4 regions of the Cronobacter turicensis genome follow, and region 4 is predicted to be linked to each of the others. Evidence: predicted binding sites of a transcription regulator. Region 4 holds the regulator's gene; each other region holds the start of a gene.
The links. The regulator CRP, encoded in region 4, controls carbon source genes, mostly activating them, when cyclic AMP is high. The targets are predictions, from matches to a motif close to ATGTGANNNNNNTCACAT.
Positions count from the first base shown of each region.

Region 1: a site for CRP is predicted at 1,934-1,951, ahead of AB8W27_RS20155 (glutathione S-transferase). Genes of this name have one in related genera too.
Region 2: a site for CRP is predicted at 2,494-2,511, ahead of aaeR (HTH-type transcriptional activator AaeR). Genes of this name have one in related genera too.
Region 3: a site for CRP is predicted at 2,338-2,355, ahead of udp (uridine phosphorylase). Genes of this name have one in related genera too.

Region 1 covers NZ_CP165997.1:4,231,552-4,235,026, forward strand. Annotated here, with positions in the region: gene selA (L-seryl-tRNA(Sec) selenium transferase) at 1-965, opposite strand, end outside; gene AB8W27_RS20155 (glutathione S-transferase) at 1,070-1,678, opposite strand; gene AB8W27_RS20160 (PTS mannitol transporter subunit IICBA) at 2,209-3,475, shown strand, end outside.
Region 2 covers NZ_CP165997.1:3,971,453-3,974,927, forward strand. Annotated here, with positions in the region: gene aaeB (p-hydroxybenzoic acid efflux pump subunit AaeB) at 1-1,204, opposite strand, end outside; gene aaeA (p-hydroxybenzoic acid efflux pump subunit AaeA) at 1,210-2,142, opposite strand; gene aaeX (p-hydroxybenzoic acid efflux pump operon protein AaeX) at 2,150-2,353, opposite strand; gene aaeR (HTH-type transcriptional activator AaeR) at 2,529-3,473, shown strand.
Region 3 covers NZ_CP165997.1:4,074,262-4,077,736, forward strand. Annotated here, with positions in the region: gene rmuC (DNA recombination protein RmuC) at 1-1,313, opposite strand, end outside; gene udp (uridine phosphorylase) at 1,459-2,214, opposite strand; gene AB8W27_RS19465 (dienelactone hydrolase family protein) at 2,474-3,292, shown strand.
Region 4 covers NZ_CP165997.1:347,340-350,814, forward strand. Annotated here, with positions in the region: gene AB8W27_RS01600 (YccS/YhfK family putative transporter) at 1-1,354, opposite strand, end outside; gene crp (cAMP-activated global transcriptional regulator CRP) at 1,417-2,049, opposite strand; gene AB8W27_RS01610 (OsmC family protein) at 2,359-2,763, shown strand; gene AB8W27_RS01615 (phosphoribulokinase) at 2,811-3,475, opposite strand, start outside.

The sequences.
Region 1 (3,475 bases), 500 kb from region 4:
CGCAGGGCGCGCTTGAGCGGGTGTTTCTGAAGCTTTGCGATGAGCGCCTTTTTGCCGACGATAATCCCCGCCTGCGGCCCGCCCGGCAGTTTATCGCCGGAAAAGCTCACGAGACTCGCCCCGGCGGCCAGCGCCTCCTGCGGCATCGGCTCTTTCGGCAGGCCATACTGGCTGAGATCGATAAGCGAACCGCTGCCGAGATCGACAATCACCGGGACAGACGACGCCTGCGCCAGTTCGGCAGCGTCAACGGTTTTGGTAAAGCCTTCAATCTGATAATTACTGGTATGCACTTTCATCAGCAGCGCGGTCTGCTCGCCAGTCGCCTCAAGATAATCGCGCAGGTGCGTGCGGTTGGTCGTACCCACTTCCACCAGCTGACAGCCCGCCTGGCGCATCACATCCGGAATGCGAAACGCGCCGCCAATCTCCACCAGTTCGCCGCGCGACACAATTACCTCTTTGCCTGCGCCCAGCGCCGCCAGCATCAGCAGCACCGCCGCAGCGTTGTTATTGACGATACAGGCGTCTTCCGCGCCGGTGAGTTCACAGAGTAGCGCCGCCAGCGCGCGGTCGCGGTGGCCGCGCTCGCCGCCGTCGGCGTCATACTCCAGCGTCACCGGCGAGCGCATGGCGCGGGCGACCGCCTCAACGGCCTCTTCCGCCTGCAACGCGCGGCCAAGGTTGGTGTGCAGCACCGTCCCGGTAAGGTTAAAAACCGGGCGCAGCGCGCTTTGCGAACCGCGCGCCAGCCTGTCAGCCGCCGCCGCGGCCCAGTCGTCGCACCACGTCGGCAATGCCTGGCGTTCGCGAATGGCAAGCCGCGCCTCCTCCTGCATCGCGCGAAGCGTGTTGACCACGCGAGTATGGCCGTAGGTGTCCAGCAACGGCTGGAACGCGCTGTCGCGCAGCAGGCGGTCGGTAGCGGGAAGCTGGCTGTAAAGCAGACGGGAATCGGTCGTCATGACGTGAATAAACCTGGATAAAACGTGGCGATAATTTAGCAGGAAACGCGGGGCAGTTCAGTCCCCGCGCACGGTCAGCGCAATAAAGGGCGGTTCGCGCCCGGTCAGGCGCTGGGCGGCTCGGTACGCGCGAAGCTGTCGCGGGTAAAGAGCGCTTCCACCAGTTTCACCAGATGCGGACGCTGCGCGCACCAGCCCGGCGCCACGCGACGGAAATTGAGATAGCCAATAGCGCAGGCCGTTGCGATAGTGGCGAGCGTCAGTTCGTCGGCCTTCAGCGTGCCGTCAGCCACATATCCTTCCAGCGCGTCGAGGCCGCGGTTGATTTTCTCCCGCTGGCGCAGCAGTTCACTTTCCGACTGCTGCTCCGCCGGGCGCGCCTGCTCGCGTACCGAAACCAGCGCCGCGTCCATAATGCCGTCGGCGAGCGCCTCCAGCTGGCGCACTTTCAACGCCGCGCGCGGCGCTTGCGGCACCAGCGCCGGTTGGGCATCCAGCAGCTCGATATACTGCGCGATGATGGGCGAATCAAACCAGGTCTCGCCCTCATCGGTCACCAGCGCCGGCACTTTCCCCAGCGGGTTGTACTGCGCCATGCCGTTCTGTTCGGCATAGGGCGATTCATTTACGAACTCAAACACGATGCCTTTTTCGAGCAGCATCACAGAGATTTTGCGTACAAACGGGCTGGTGTAACTACCGATAAGTTTCATGCCGGGTCCTTTTACGTTAACGCCAGAGAAAGATAAGTATGGGTCAGGATACGCCAAAAGGACGCGCGGCGGCGCGCTAAAACGCACGGCGAGACGCGCCTGGCCGCCGCCTTTTTTCGTCATTTCTCTGCTGTAACTTTCTTACAGACTATCCTTGTTAACGTGAGTGAAAAATGTACGACGCCCGATCGGATTATTCCTGGGAAATATTTTGTGATTCACATCACAAATGAATAACAAAGATGCCGAATGAAAGTGTGATTCTCTTCACATTTAAGAGGTTGTGACGGTGACATTTTGCGCATTGTCTTTTTTTTACACGTCTTTTTTGTGATTCAAATCACGCCACAACACCCTGATCACCCCGACATCACGTGATCACGATCACACTTAACGGGTCTGTCTGGACACCATCGCGATTCAGTGCCAGATTTCGCGTCATCAGAGCATGGGTCCGGCTACCTCTGCCGCCACGTTAACAATAAACCTCGGGCCGCAAGCCTGCGCGTAAACATAAGAAGGGGTGTTCTATGTCATCCGATATCAAGATCAAAGTGCAAAGCTTTGGTCGCTTTCTCAGCAATATGGTAATGCCTAACATCGGCGCGTTTATCGCCTGGGGTATTATCACCGCGTTATTTATTCCCACAGGGTGGTGGCCAAACGAGACGCTGGCGAAGCTGGTTGGTCCGATGATCACCTACCTGCTGCCGCTGCTTATCGGCTATACCGGCGGTAAGCTGGTCGGCGGCGAGCGTGGCGGCGTGGTGGGCGCGATTACCACCATGGGCGTTATCGTCGGCGCGGACATCCCGATGTTCCTGGGCGCGATGATTGCAGGCCCGCTGGGCGGCTTCTGCATCAAGAAATTCGACGCCTCGGTCGACGGCAAAATCAAATCCGGCTTTGAAATGCTGGTGAACAACTTCTCCGCGGGCATCATCGGTATGATCCTCGCGATTCTGGCGTTCCTCGGCATTGGCCCGGCGGTAGAAGTGCTCTCGAAAGTGCTGGCCGCGGGCGTGAACTTCATGGTGGTTCACGACATGCTGCCGCTGGCGTCGATTTTCGTTGAACCAGCGAAAATCCTGTTCCTCAACAACGCCATCAACCACGGCATCTTCTCGCCGCTGGGCATTCAGCAGTCGCATGAACTGGGCAAATCGATCTTCTTCCTGATTGAAGCCAACCCGGGCCCGGGTATGGGTATTCTGCTGGCGTACATGTTCTTTGGTCGCGGCAGCGCCAAACAGTCTGCGGGCGGCGCGGCTATCATCCACTTCCTGGGCGGTATCCACGAAATCTACTTCCCGTATGTGCTGATGAATCCGCGTCTGATCCTCGCTGTTATCCTGGGCGGTATGACCGGCGTATTCTGCCTGACCGTACTGAACGGCGGCCTGGTTTCTCCGGCGTCTCCGGGCTCTATCCTGGCGGTGCTGGCGATGACGCCGAAAGGCGCGTACTTCGCAAACCTGGTGGCGATTTTCGCCGCGATGGCCGTCTCCTTCGTGGTGGCCGCTATCCTGCTGAAAACCAGCAAAGTGAAAGAAGAAGACGATATCGATGCCGCGACCCGTCGCATGCAGGATATGAAAGCGCAGTCTAAAGGCGCGGCAACCGCGGCGAACGCGGATCTGAGCAACGACCTGAGCCACGTGCGTAAAATCATCGTCGCCTGCGACGCCGGTATGGGCTCCAGCGCCATGGGCGCCGGCGTACTGCGTAAGAAAGTGCAGGATGCGGGCCTGAGCCATATTTCCGTCACCAACAGCGCGATTAACAGCCTGCCGGGCG
Region 2 (3,475 bases), 760 kb from region 4:
TACGCGGGTTCGGCAGGCGCATCGCCAGCGCCGTCACGACCGCTATCATGATCATCGCGCCGCTGCCGGAGGTCCAGCCGGTCCAGAGCCAAAAGAGCGCGCCCAACAGGCACGACACCGTGGTGCGCCAGAAGTTAATCATGGCGTGGTGACGCTCCGCCGACGGGGCTTTAACCACCACTTCATCAGTCAGCACATCGTCTTCCACCGCGCTGATTTTCGCGTTGGTGATCACGCCGCGCTTGAGTAGTAAGTAACGCGTGGCCGCGCCGACCCAGGTGTAAATCGTCACCGGCGTGTCGTGCTCGCCGGTCCAGGAGAGCACGCGGCGGATGAACTTCAGGCGACGGTGCACATCGGCGGCGGTTTCCACCGGCTCGACAAACAGCTCGCGGTATTCAGGCGCTATCGACTCCGGACGGGTGTTCTGGATGAGATAGGTTTCGCAGGCCTGGGTAATGAGCGTCAGGGAGAGCGTATTGAGCGCTTTAAGGCGGCGATTCGCCCGCACCCAGCGCGATGACTCCATATTCAGGTTAACCCGCATACCGTCGAGCGCGGCGGTACGACGCACCAGCGCGCCCCACGCTTTATCCACCTCTTCGCTGTCGCCGTGGGCCATGCAGAGCTGCATCAGGCGAAACTGCTCCACCAGCAGCGCGTCCAGTTCGCGGTCAATCTCTTTTTTAATGGAGCGCGGGGAGAACAGAAGATCGGCGATAATCGCGCAGAAAATCCCGAGAACGATTTCACTACAGCGCTCCAGCGCAAACTGCGGCGCCAGCAGCGGCTCGGCCTGAATCGTAATGACAATAATCAGCGCCGTGTAACCCGCCAGCCCCCAGGCATACGAGTTCTCGACTTTCACCAGCGACGACACCCAGGTACAGAAACCGACCCAGATACAGCAAAGGGTCAGCATTAATACCGGCGCGCGAATGGTGCCGATAATCATCACCAGCGCGGCGATACAGCCAATGAACGTGCCGATGATCCTGAGCATGCCGCGATAACGAATGGCGCCGGACCAGGGCTCGCCGCCCGCGGCAAACGCCGGGCCCGCCGCGACAATAGCCGCGGTCAGCACCGCCCAGCGCGGCGTTTCGAGCTGAAAGTGAAACCCGACGAACAGCGCCAGCACAATGGCGGTGGCGAGCTTTATCGCAAAGCGCAGATGCCGGGGATCGATAGATAAAAAGCCCATCATCATTAGCCGAATTCGCGCAGGCGGTGCATCAGCTTGTTAAAGGCCGATTCCTGGCTGCGATCGCGATCCCGCTCGCCCGTCACCACGACGGTCGCCGTCGTGCCGGCCGGGTAAAGGTTGCCTGGCTGTTTATCGAGGCGAATACGTACCGGTACGCGCTGGGCCAGGCGTACCCACTCCAGGTTGGAATCGACGGTCGCCATGCCTTTATCGTCGCGGGTGCTGCTGGCGTTCGTCACGCCCGCCGAGACGCTGTCCACAGTGCCGTGCAGGACATTATTGCTGCCAAGCGGCGTGATCTCGACGCGAAAACCGGGGCGCACGCCTTCAAGCTTGGTCTCTTCCATATAGGCCAGAACATAGAAACTGTTCTGTTTAACCAACGCCACCGCCGTGGAGCCGCGCGTAATAAATTCGCCGGTATAGACGTTAAGGTTAGTGACCCAGCCGTCCGCCGGGGCGCGGATCACCGTGCGTTGCAGGTCGAGCCGCGCCAGATCGCGCGTCGCCTCAGCTTTCGCCAGCTGATGTAATACGGTTTGCAGCACGTTGTTCGCCTGGTCTATCTCTTCACGCGACATCGCCTGGACGCCAAGCTGGTTACGACGGCCCGCCTCGCGGCGTTTTTCATTCGCCAGCGCCTGATAGTAGGCGACATCGGCTTCGGCTTCTTCCAGCGCCTTCTGGTAGCGCGGCTGGTCTATAGTGAAAAGCACCTGATCTTTTTTCACAAGCTGGTTGTCATGTACGTCCACCGACGTAATAAGCCCGGCCACATCCGGCGCGATAGCGACCACATCGGCGGTAAAGCGCGCATCACGCGTCCAGGGCGATTCGGTATAAAAACTCCAGGCGCGGAAAATAGCGATGAAGGCGAGCACGACCAGCACCACGGTGATGGCTGTGCGGGTGATTTTTGTTGTTAGTAATTTCACATCAACCTCAGACAAACAAGCGCGACAGCAGATAGAACAGACAGCAATAAAGCGCCGTATTAAATAACGCCGGATGCCAGACGAAATCGTAAATCCCGGTCGGGATCAGCGCACGACGCACCAGCCAGAAAATCGCCAGCGACAGCAGAAGCTCAAAAAAGATCGGCGGAAAAGAAAGACCGAATATCACAATGACCGGAAAAAGACTCATGTTGACCTTGATTTGCGTGCAGGCGATTGATTTTTAAACTATATTCCGCAACGAATGGCCTGGAATGGCCGGGCGAGAGTGCGGTGTTAGTTATGTTGGAAATAATATATTAGCGTAACTGATAGTAAGTTATCTATGATATGTGATCTAAATCACTTTTAAGCCAGAGTGAATAATGGAACGACTAAAAAGAATGTCGGTGTTCGCCAAAGTGGTGGAGCTGGGTTCATTTACCAGCGCCGCCAGGCAGCTTGAGATGAGCGTCTCCTCTATCAGTCAGACGGTATCGAAACTGGAAGATGAGTTGCAGGTCAAGCTGTTAAACCGCAGCACCCGCAGTATTGGCTTAACCGAGGCAGGCCGGATTTACTACCAGGGCTGCCGTCGTATGCTGCATGAAGTACAGGAAGTGCACGAACAGTTATACGCCTTTAATAATAGCCCGATCGGCACGCTGCGGATCGGCTGCTCTTCAACCATGGCGCAAAATGTGCTGGCTTCGCTGACTGCCGGTATGCTGCGTGACTATCCAGGACTATCGGTCAACCTGGTGACCGGTATTCCGGCGCCGGACCTTATAGCCGATGGGCTGGACGTAGTGATCCGCGTCGGCGCGCTCCAGGACTCCAGTCTGTTTTCCAGGCGCCTTGGCTCGATGCCGATGGTCGTCTGCGCCGCCAAAAGCTATCTCGCCCAGGCGGGCACGCCGGAAAAGCCCGCCGATCTCGCCAACCATTCATGGCTTGAATATAGTGTGCGTCCCGACAATGAATTTGAGCTTATCGCGCCGGAAGGCATCTCCACCCGACTGCTGCCGCAGGGGCGTTTTGTCACCAACGATCCGATGACGCTTTCCCGCTGGCTGAAGGCTGGCGCAGGCATTGCGTATGTGCCGTTGATGTGGGTGATCGATGAGATCAACAGCGGCGAGCTGGAGATCCTGTTTCCGCGCTACCAGTCCGATCCGCGACCGGTGTACGCGCTCTATACCGAAAAGGACAAGCTGCCGCTTAAGGTGCAGGTCTGCATTAACGCGCTTAATGATTATTTCGTGAAAGTGGCGCAGGTATACCAGGAGATGCGGGGAAGAAACGGGAAAGGAAAAGAGAGCCACGCCTGAAT
Region 3 (3,475 bases), 660 kb from region 4:
TCCGGATTAATCTCGCGCTTTACCTCAACGCCCATGCCCCGGAACGCCTCCGCCTGCGCGAGCAGGTTGCCGCGCCCGCTGGCGAGCTTTTTCATCGCCTGTCGGTAGCTGTCGCTGGCTTTGTCGAGGTTCTGGCCGATGGCGCTCATGTCGTCAACGAACAGCCGCATTTTGTCGTAAAGACGGCTGGCGCGATCGGCTATCTGCTGGGCGTTACGGCTTTGATGCTCATAGCGCCAGAGGTTGGAAATGGTGCGCAGCGCCACCAGGAGCGTGGTCGGACTCACCAGCATAATGTTGTTTTTTAAAGCCTCGGTGATGAGTTCCGGCTGCTTGTCGATAGCCAGCAGGAAAGCGGGTTCGACCGGGATAAACATCAGCACGTAATCCAGCGTGCGCAACCCCGGCAACTGCTGGTAATCCTTACGGCCCAGCAGGCGAATATGATTGCGAAGAGAAGCGATATGCTCGTTTAGCGCCATCTCGCGGTTGTAGTCATCTTCAGCGTTAAAGTAACGCTCATAGGCCACCAGCGTCATTTTGGCGTCAATCACTACATCTTTGCCTTGTGGCAGACGCACGATGACATCCGGCTGCATACGGCTACGGTCGGCCAGTTGAATGTTGACCTGCGTTTCATACTCATGCCCTTCGCGCAGGCCCGAGGCTTCCAGCACGCGGGCGAGCACCACTTCACCCCAGTTGCCCTGGGCTTTGTTGTCGCCTTTTAAGGCGCGCGTCAGGTTGACGGCTTCCTGCGCCATTTGCGCATTCAGCTGTTGAAGATTGCGGATTTCATGGGCCAGCGTATGGCGCTCGCGCGACTCTTGCCCGAAGCTCTCCTGCACCTGGCGGCGGAACCCGTCGAGCTGTTCGCGCAGCGGGGAAAGCAGACCATTCAGGCTCTGGCGGTTTTGCTCATCGACCTGGCGACGGCTCTGCTCAAAAATACGATTGGCGAGGTTTTCAAATTGTTCGCTCAGACGCTGCTCGCTGCTCATCATCTGGCGCAGTTTTTCTTCGGCGTGGACCTGAGTGGCTTCCAGCCGCGTGGTTACTTCGCGCAGATCGGACTCCAGCGAGCTGTTGATTTCACGCAGGTTGCGTAGTTCGTTATTAAGCAGATCGCACTCATCACGCCAGTGCTGGTTATGCGCCAGCGCCTCGCGGGCCGCGCTGAGTTCGCCGTAGATATCGCGCTGTTCCGCCAGCAGCTCCGCTTTTTGCTGGGCGGTTCGCAGGCCTGACGCCAGCCAACCTACGGCTACGCCCGCCAGCGCGACCACTGCTAACACCAGATATGAGATTTCCACCACGCCTCCTGCCTGAACCGCTCATCACGCCAGAGAGGATTGTGCTGTACATAATTCCAGAGGAAAAGCGTTTTTCTGTAAGGAGCGTTATTCCTGCGAGGCATTACGCAAAAAGGCCGGCGGAGCGCCGGCCTGAAAGGAGCAATCAGAGAAGACGGCGCGCCGCCTCCACCACGATTTTCACCGCGTGGCTTTCGGTTTGTTTCATGGTTTCCGCGTTCGGGATCTCTTGCTGGGTGCGGTTGACGATAACGCCCGCCACCATGCCCGCGCGCAGGCCCTGGCTTGAACACATGGTCAGCAGCGTCGCGGATTCCATTTCATAGTTCATCACGCCCATCGCCTGCCACTCTTTCATGGAGCCGTTAAAGCGGCTGACCACGCGGCCGGAAAAGGTGTCGTAGCGCTCCTGGCCTGGGTAGAAGGTGTCGGAAGAGGCGGTCACGCCGATGTGCGTGGTCGCGCCAACCGCTTTGGCGGCTTCCACCAGCGCGGTGGTGCAGGCGAAATCAGCCACGGCCGGGTATTCCATCGGCGCGAAGTGCAGGCTAGCGCCATCAAGGCGTACGGAGGCGGTCGTCACCAGCACGTCGCCGACGTTGATGTGCGGCTGGATAGCGCCGGTGGTGCCCACGCGCAGGAACGTGCGAATGCCCAGTTGCGCCAGCTCTTCAACTGCAATAGAGGTCGACGGGCCGCCGATGCCGGTGGAGCAGATGATGACCGCTTTGCCATCAAGCTCAGCGCGCCAGGAGGTGAATTCACGGTGGGAGGCCAGTTTGACCGGCTTATCCATCAGCGCGGCGATCTTTTCCACTCGCTCCGGGTCGCCCGGGACAATCGCTAATTCAGCGCCCTGAAGATCGCTTTTTTTAAGGCCGAGGTGAAAAACATCAGACATAGGTGACTCCTCTGTGGGTCGGTTTGTCAGGAGAAGCAAAACGGTACTTTACAGAACCTTTCCGGCATTTTTCGTGACCGGATTCACTTCAAAAGAAAGGAGTTGCATTAATTTTCCATTATTTCGTGATGACCATCACACATGCAACCCGATAAGTGAAAGCTCACATGACAGATGCCTGCTTTTGCCACCCCCATTCCCGTCGCACGCAGACTATAGTTAGGGATGCGCTAAAACAATAACGGGTACGGAGAATGCCATGAACAACAACACTGACAATAAAGCGGGTTTTGCCGCTGCGGTCTCACCTGTCGCTTCAACGGTAGTTCATACGCCGCAGGATGCCATTATCGCAGGCGAAACCTCGATTCCTACGCAGGGCGAAAATATGCCTGCTTACCACGCCCGCCCGCGCGCTGCCGATGGCCCGCTGCCGGTGGTGATTGTGGTGCAGGAGATTTTCGGCGTGCACGAACATATCCGCGATATTTGCCGTCGCCTGGCCCTGGAAGGGTATCTGGCGGTGGCGCCGGAACTTTATTTTCGCCAGGGCGACCCGAATGAGTATGACGATATTTCGTCATTGCTGAGCAATCTGGTGTCGAAAGTGCCGGACGCGCAGGTGCTGGCGGATCTGGATCATGTAGCAAGCTGGGCGTCACGCAACGGCGGCGACGCGCATCGTCTGATGCTGACCGGCTTTTGCTGGGGCGGGCGTATCGCGTGGCTGTATGCCGCGCACAATCCGCAGCTGAAAGCCGCGGTCGCCTGGTATGGCAAGCTCATGGGCGATAAGACGCTGAATTCGCCGAAGCATCCGGTGGATATCGCCACCGATCTCACCGCGCCGGTGCTGGGGCTGTATGGCGCGCAGGATACTGGCATTTCGCAGGAGAGCGTGGAAACGATGCGTCAGGCGCTGCGCGCCGCCAACGCGAAGGCGGAAATCATCGTTTACCCGGACGCGGGCCATGCGTTTAACGCCGATTATCGACCGAGTTATCACGAAGCGTCGGCGAAAGATGGCTGGGAGCGCATGCTCGAATGGTTCCAGGCCTACGGTAGTAAGAAAGCATAAAAAAACGCCCGGGAAACCGGGCGTTTTTTATTAAGCGGTGTTTCGGGTGGCGTGGTGGGTGCGCTACGCTTACCCACCCTACAAAACCATAAAACACATCACACCGTTTTCTCCGGGCCATGGTGGGTGCGCTGCGCTTACCATCTTACGTAAGGTTGTCGGGCGGGTTAGCGAAGCGACACC
Region 4 (3,475 bases):
TCAGATAACTGATTAAGGTCACCAGCAACATGCCGAGCAGGGTATAGCCCTGCGGCACATTCAGGTGCAGCGTGATGCCCGCGATAATCAGCCCCGCCAGCGTGCCGCCCGCCCGGTGCAGGATGCGCACCCGTGTCGCGCCATAGCCGTTTTGCGTGACGAAGAGCACCGTCATCAGGATCCAGTACGGCTTCGGTAAATTGAACGCGCTCCCTAACAGGCCCGCCGCCGCCAGCATTACGCCCAGACGCGCGGCGGTGCGCAGCGCCGCGGATTTCAACGACAGATAGCTTTTCAACGCCCGCAGCAGCGGCAGGCGGCGCTGGCCGCTGTCCATCAGGTCACGGGCGTAGAGCGGGCGCTGGGTGCGTAGCACGCGGGCGATACGGCTGAAATGGTATTCGCAAAACTGGCCGACCGGGTTGTCCGGATGCTGACGGGCGATTTTCGCCAGCGCCTCAATCTGCTTATCCATTGAGAAGCGGTACGAGTAGCGGTGGTAGAGAATATCGTCAGAGAGCGTGCGCAGGCGCGTGGCGACGGTCTGGGCCGTCCAGCGCAGCACCGCTTCGGCGTGGCTGCGCTCCACCAGCTTTTGCACTTCACGCGGCTGATGCAGGGAGACCGAAATATGCTCCTGAAGATCCAGCGCCACCTGAAACGTGCGCAGCAGGCGTTTGTAGCCGTTCTGTTTGGTCGCCGACAGCATCTGTAGCTGCTGATAGCACTGGCTTATCTGATCCACCACTTTTTGCTGATGCACCAGTAGCGGCGGCAGCGCCTGTTCCGGTTCTGTGTGGCGCGTCAGCAGGCTGTATTTCGCTTCGCAGTAGTCGGCGAGGCTTTTATAAATCAGGCTTAACGATTCACGCAGCGGCTGTTCACGCCACAGCCAGAACCAGAAACCGTTAAACGCGCCATACCAGAGCGTGCCGAGAACGTAGAGCAGCATCGGCTCCCAGACGGGCATATTCCCGGCGAGGCTTAACGTGAAGATGGCCGCGATAAGCGACGCGGGCAGCAGGCGCGCATGCAGGGGGCTTATCTCCGCCGTCACGCCCAGCAGCAGCGCCAGCATCAGCAGAATAAGCGGCAGCGGGATGGCCTGTAACAGCAGAAACTGTACCGCCAGGCTGCTCAGCGCAAACAGCGAGGCGCCGATGATCAAGCGTTTGAAGAAGCGTTTGTGCGGGGTATCGAGACCGGCAATATTGCAGCAGGCGGGGACGAGTGAAAACAGCAACCCTTGTTGGAGATGGCCCAGCATCAACCCGACCGCCACCGGCAGGCTTAAGATCAGCGTTTGCCGTAAAGCGTAATTAATTTCAGGGTGATAGATAAGACGACGCCACATAGGGGAGAAGTATAGATACAAAAACGGCGTGTTACCGAAGCGACACGCCGTTTTTTGATTTTTTAGCGGGTACCGTAAACCACAATAGTTTTACCGTGGGCGGAGATCAGGTTCTGATCTTCGAGCATTTTCAGAATGCGGCCAACGGTTTCGCGGGAGCAGCCGACAATCTGGCCGATTTCCTGACGCGTGATTTTAATCTGCATTCCGTCCGGATGGGTCATCGCGTCCGGCTGTTTCGCCAGGTTCAGCAGCGTCTGAGCGATGCGGCCGGTCACGTCCAGGAAGGCGAGGTTGCCCACTTTCTCTGAGGTGACTTGCAGGCGGCGAGCCATCTGCGAGGAGAGACGCATCAGAATATCCGGGTTAACCTGAATCAGCTGACGGAATTTTTTGTAGGAGATTTCAGCCACTTCACAGGCAGTTTTAGCGCGAACCCAGGCGCTGCGTTCCTGACCTTCCTCGAACAAACCCAGTTCGCCGATGAAGTCTCCCTGATTCAGGTACGAGAGGATCATCTCCTTGCCCTCTTCATCTTTGATCAGCACTGCCACTGAGCCTTTGACGATGTAATACAGCGTCTCCGCTTTTTCACCCTGGTGAATCAGCGTGCTCTTAGATGGATACTTATGAATGTGGCAATGAGACAAGAACCATTCAAGAGTCGGGTCTGTTTGCGGTTTGCCAAGCACCATGCGCGGTTATCCTCTGTTTTAAACTGGCTCCAAAGACAGGGCGCGTAACCCCTGTCTGGCTTTGCAATCATCATCTTCCCGCTTCCAGGGAAGTTGGCTGTCCGTGGACATCGCAGCCGATAAATTGTCTTCTCCTCTGCACCCATGCGTAACATCAATGTATCGCCGCTGCATCCAGACTGTTTTAGCATAGCTTTTATCAGGTGTCTCCTGTTGTCTCGTTTCAGCTTGACGCAGGTCGCCTTCCGTTGCCTCTGATGACGCGCGCGCGTAATCTGTCAGAAAAATGAATAGCCTGGAGCGAATAACATGCATGCACGAGTGAAATGGGTGGAAGGCTTAACCTTCCTTGGCGAGTCCGCTTCGGGGCATCAGATCCTGATGGACGGCAACTCCGGCGACAAAGCGCCGAGCCCGATGGAAATGGTCTTAATGGCGGCAGGTGGCTGCAGCGCCATTGATGTGGTCTCTATTCTGCAAAAAGGCCGTCACGACGTGACCGACTGCGAAGTGAAGCTGACCTCAGAGCGTCGCGAAGAGGCTCCGCGTCTGTTCACGCATATCAATCTGCACTTTGTGGTGACGGGTAAAGATCTGAAAGACGCGGCAGTGTCGCGCGCGGTGGATCTGTCGGCGGAGAAGTACTGTTCAGTGGCGCTGATGCTCGGCAAAGGGGTCAACATCACCCATTCTTACGAAGTGATCGACGCGTGATGTGACGGCGGGCGGCCCGGCAGGCGCAGCGCCACCGGGCCATTCTGTCACGCTATCTGTTTCCCTTCCATCAGCCGCTGCACCAGCGGCAGCATAATAAGCTCCATCGCCAGCCCCATCTTGCCGCCCGGCACCACCAGCGTATTGATGTGCGAGATAAACGAGCCCTGTAGCATCGCCAGCAGCCAGGGGTAATCGATATTGTCCAGATTGCGGAAGTGAATCACCACGAAACTCTCATCGAGCGACGGGATACTTTTCGCGGCGAACGGGTTGGACGTGTCCACCGTCGGCACGCGCTGGAAGTTAATATGGGTGCGCGAGAACTGCGGCGTGATGTAGGAGATGTAATCTTCCATGGAGCGCACCACGGAATCCATCACTGCCTCGCGGGAGTGGCCGCGCTCGCTGGTATCGCGAATCAGCTTTTGTATCCACTCAAGGTTGACGATAGGCACCACGCCCACCAGCAGGTCGACATGTTTCGCCACGTCGTTTTGCGGCGTCACCACGCCGCCGTGCAGCCCTTCGTAAAACAGCACGTCTGTCGGTTCCGGTAACGGCTGCCACGGCGTGAAGGTGCCGGGCACCTGGTTCCACGGCACCGCTTCGTCATAGGTGTGCAGATATTTGCGCGACTGCCCTTTGCCGGTCAGGCCGTACTCCACAAAGGTTTGCTCCAGCAGGCCAAAATCGTTCGCCTCCGGGCCGA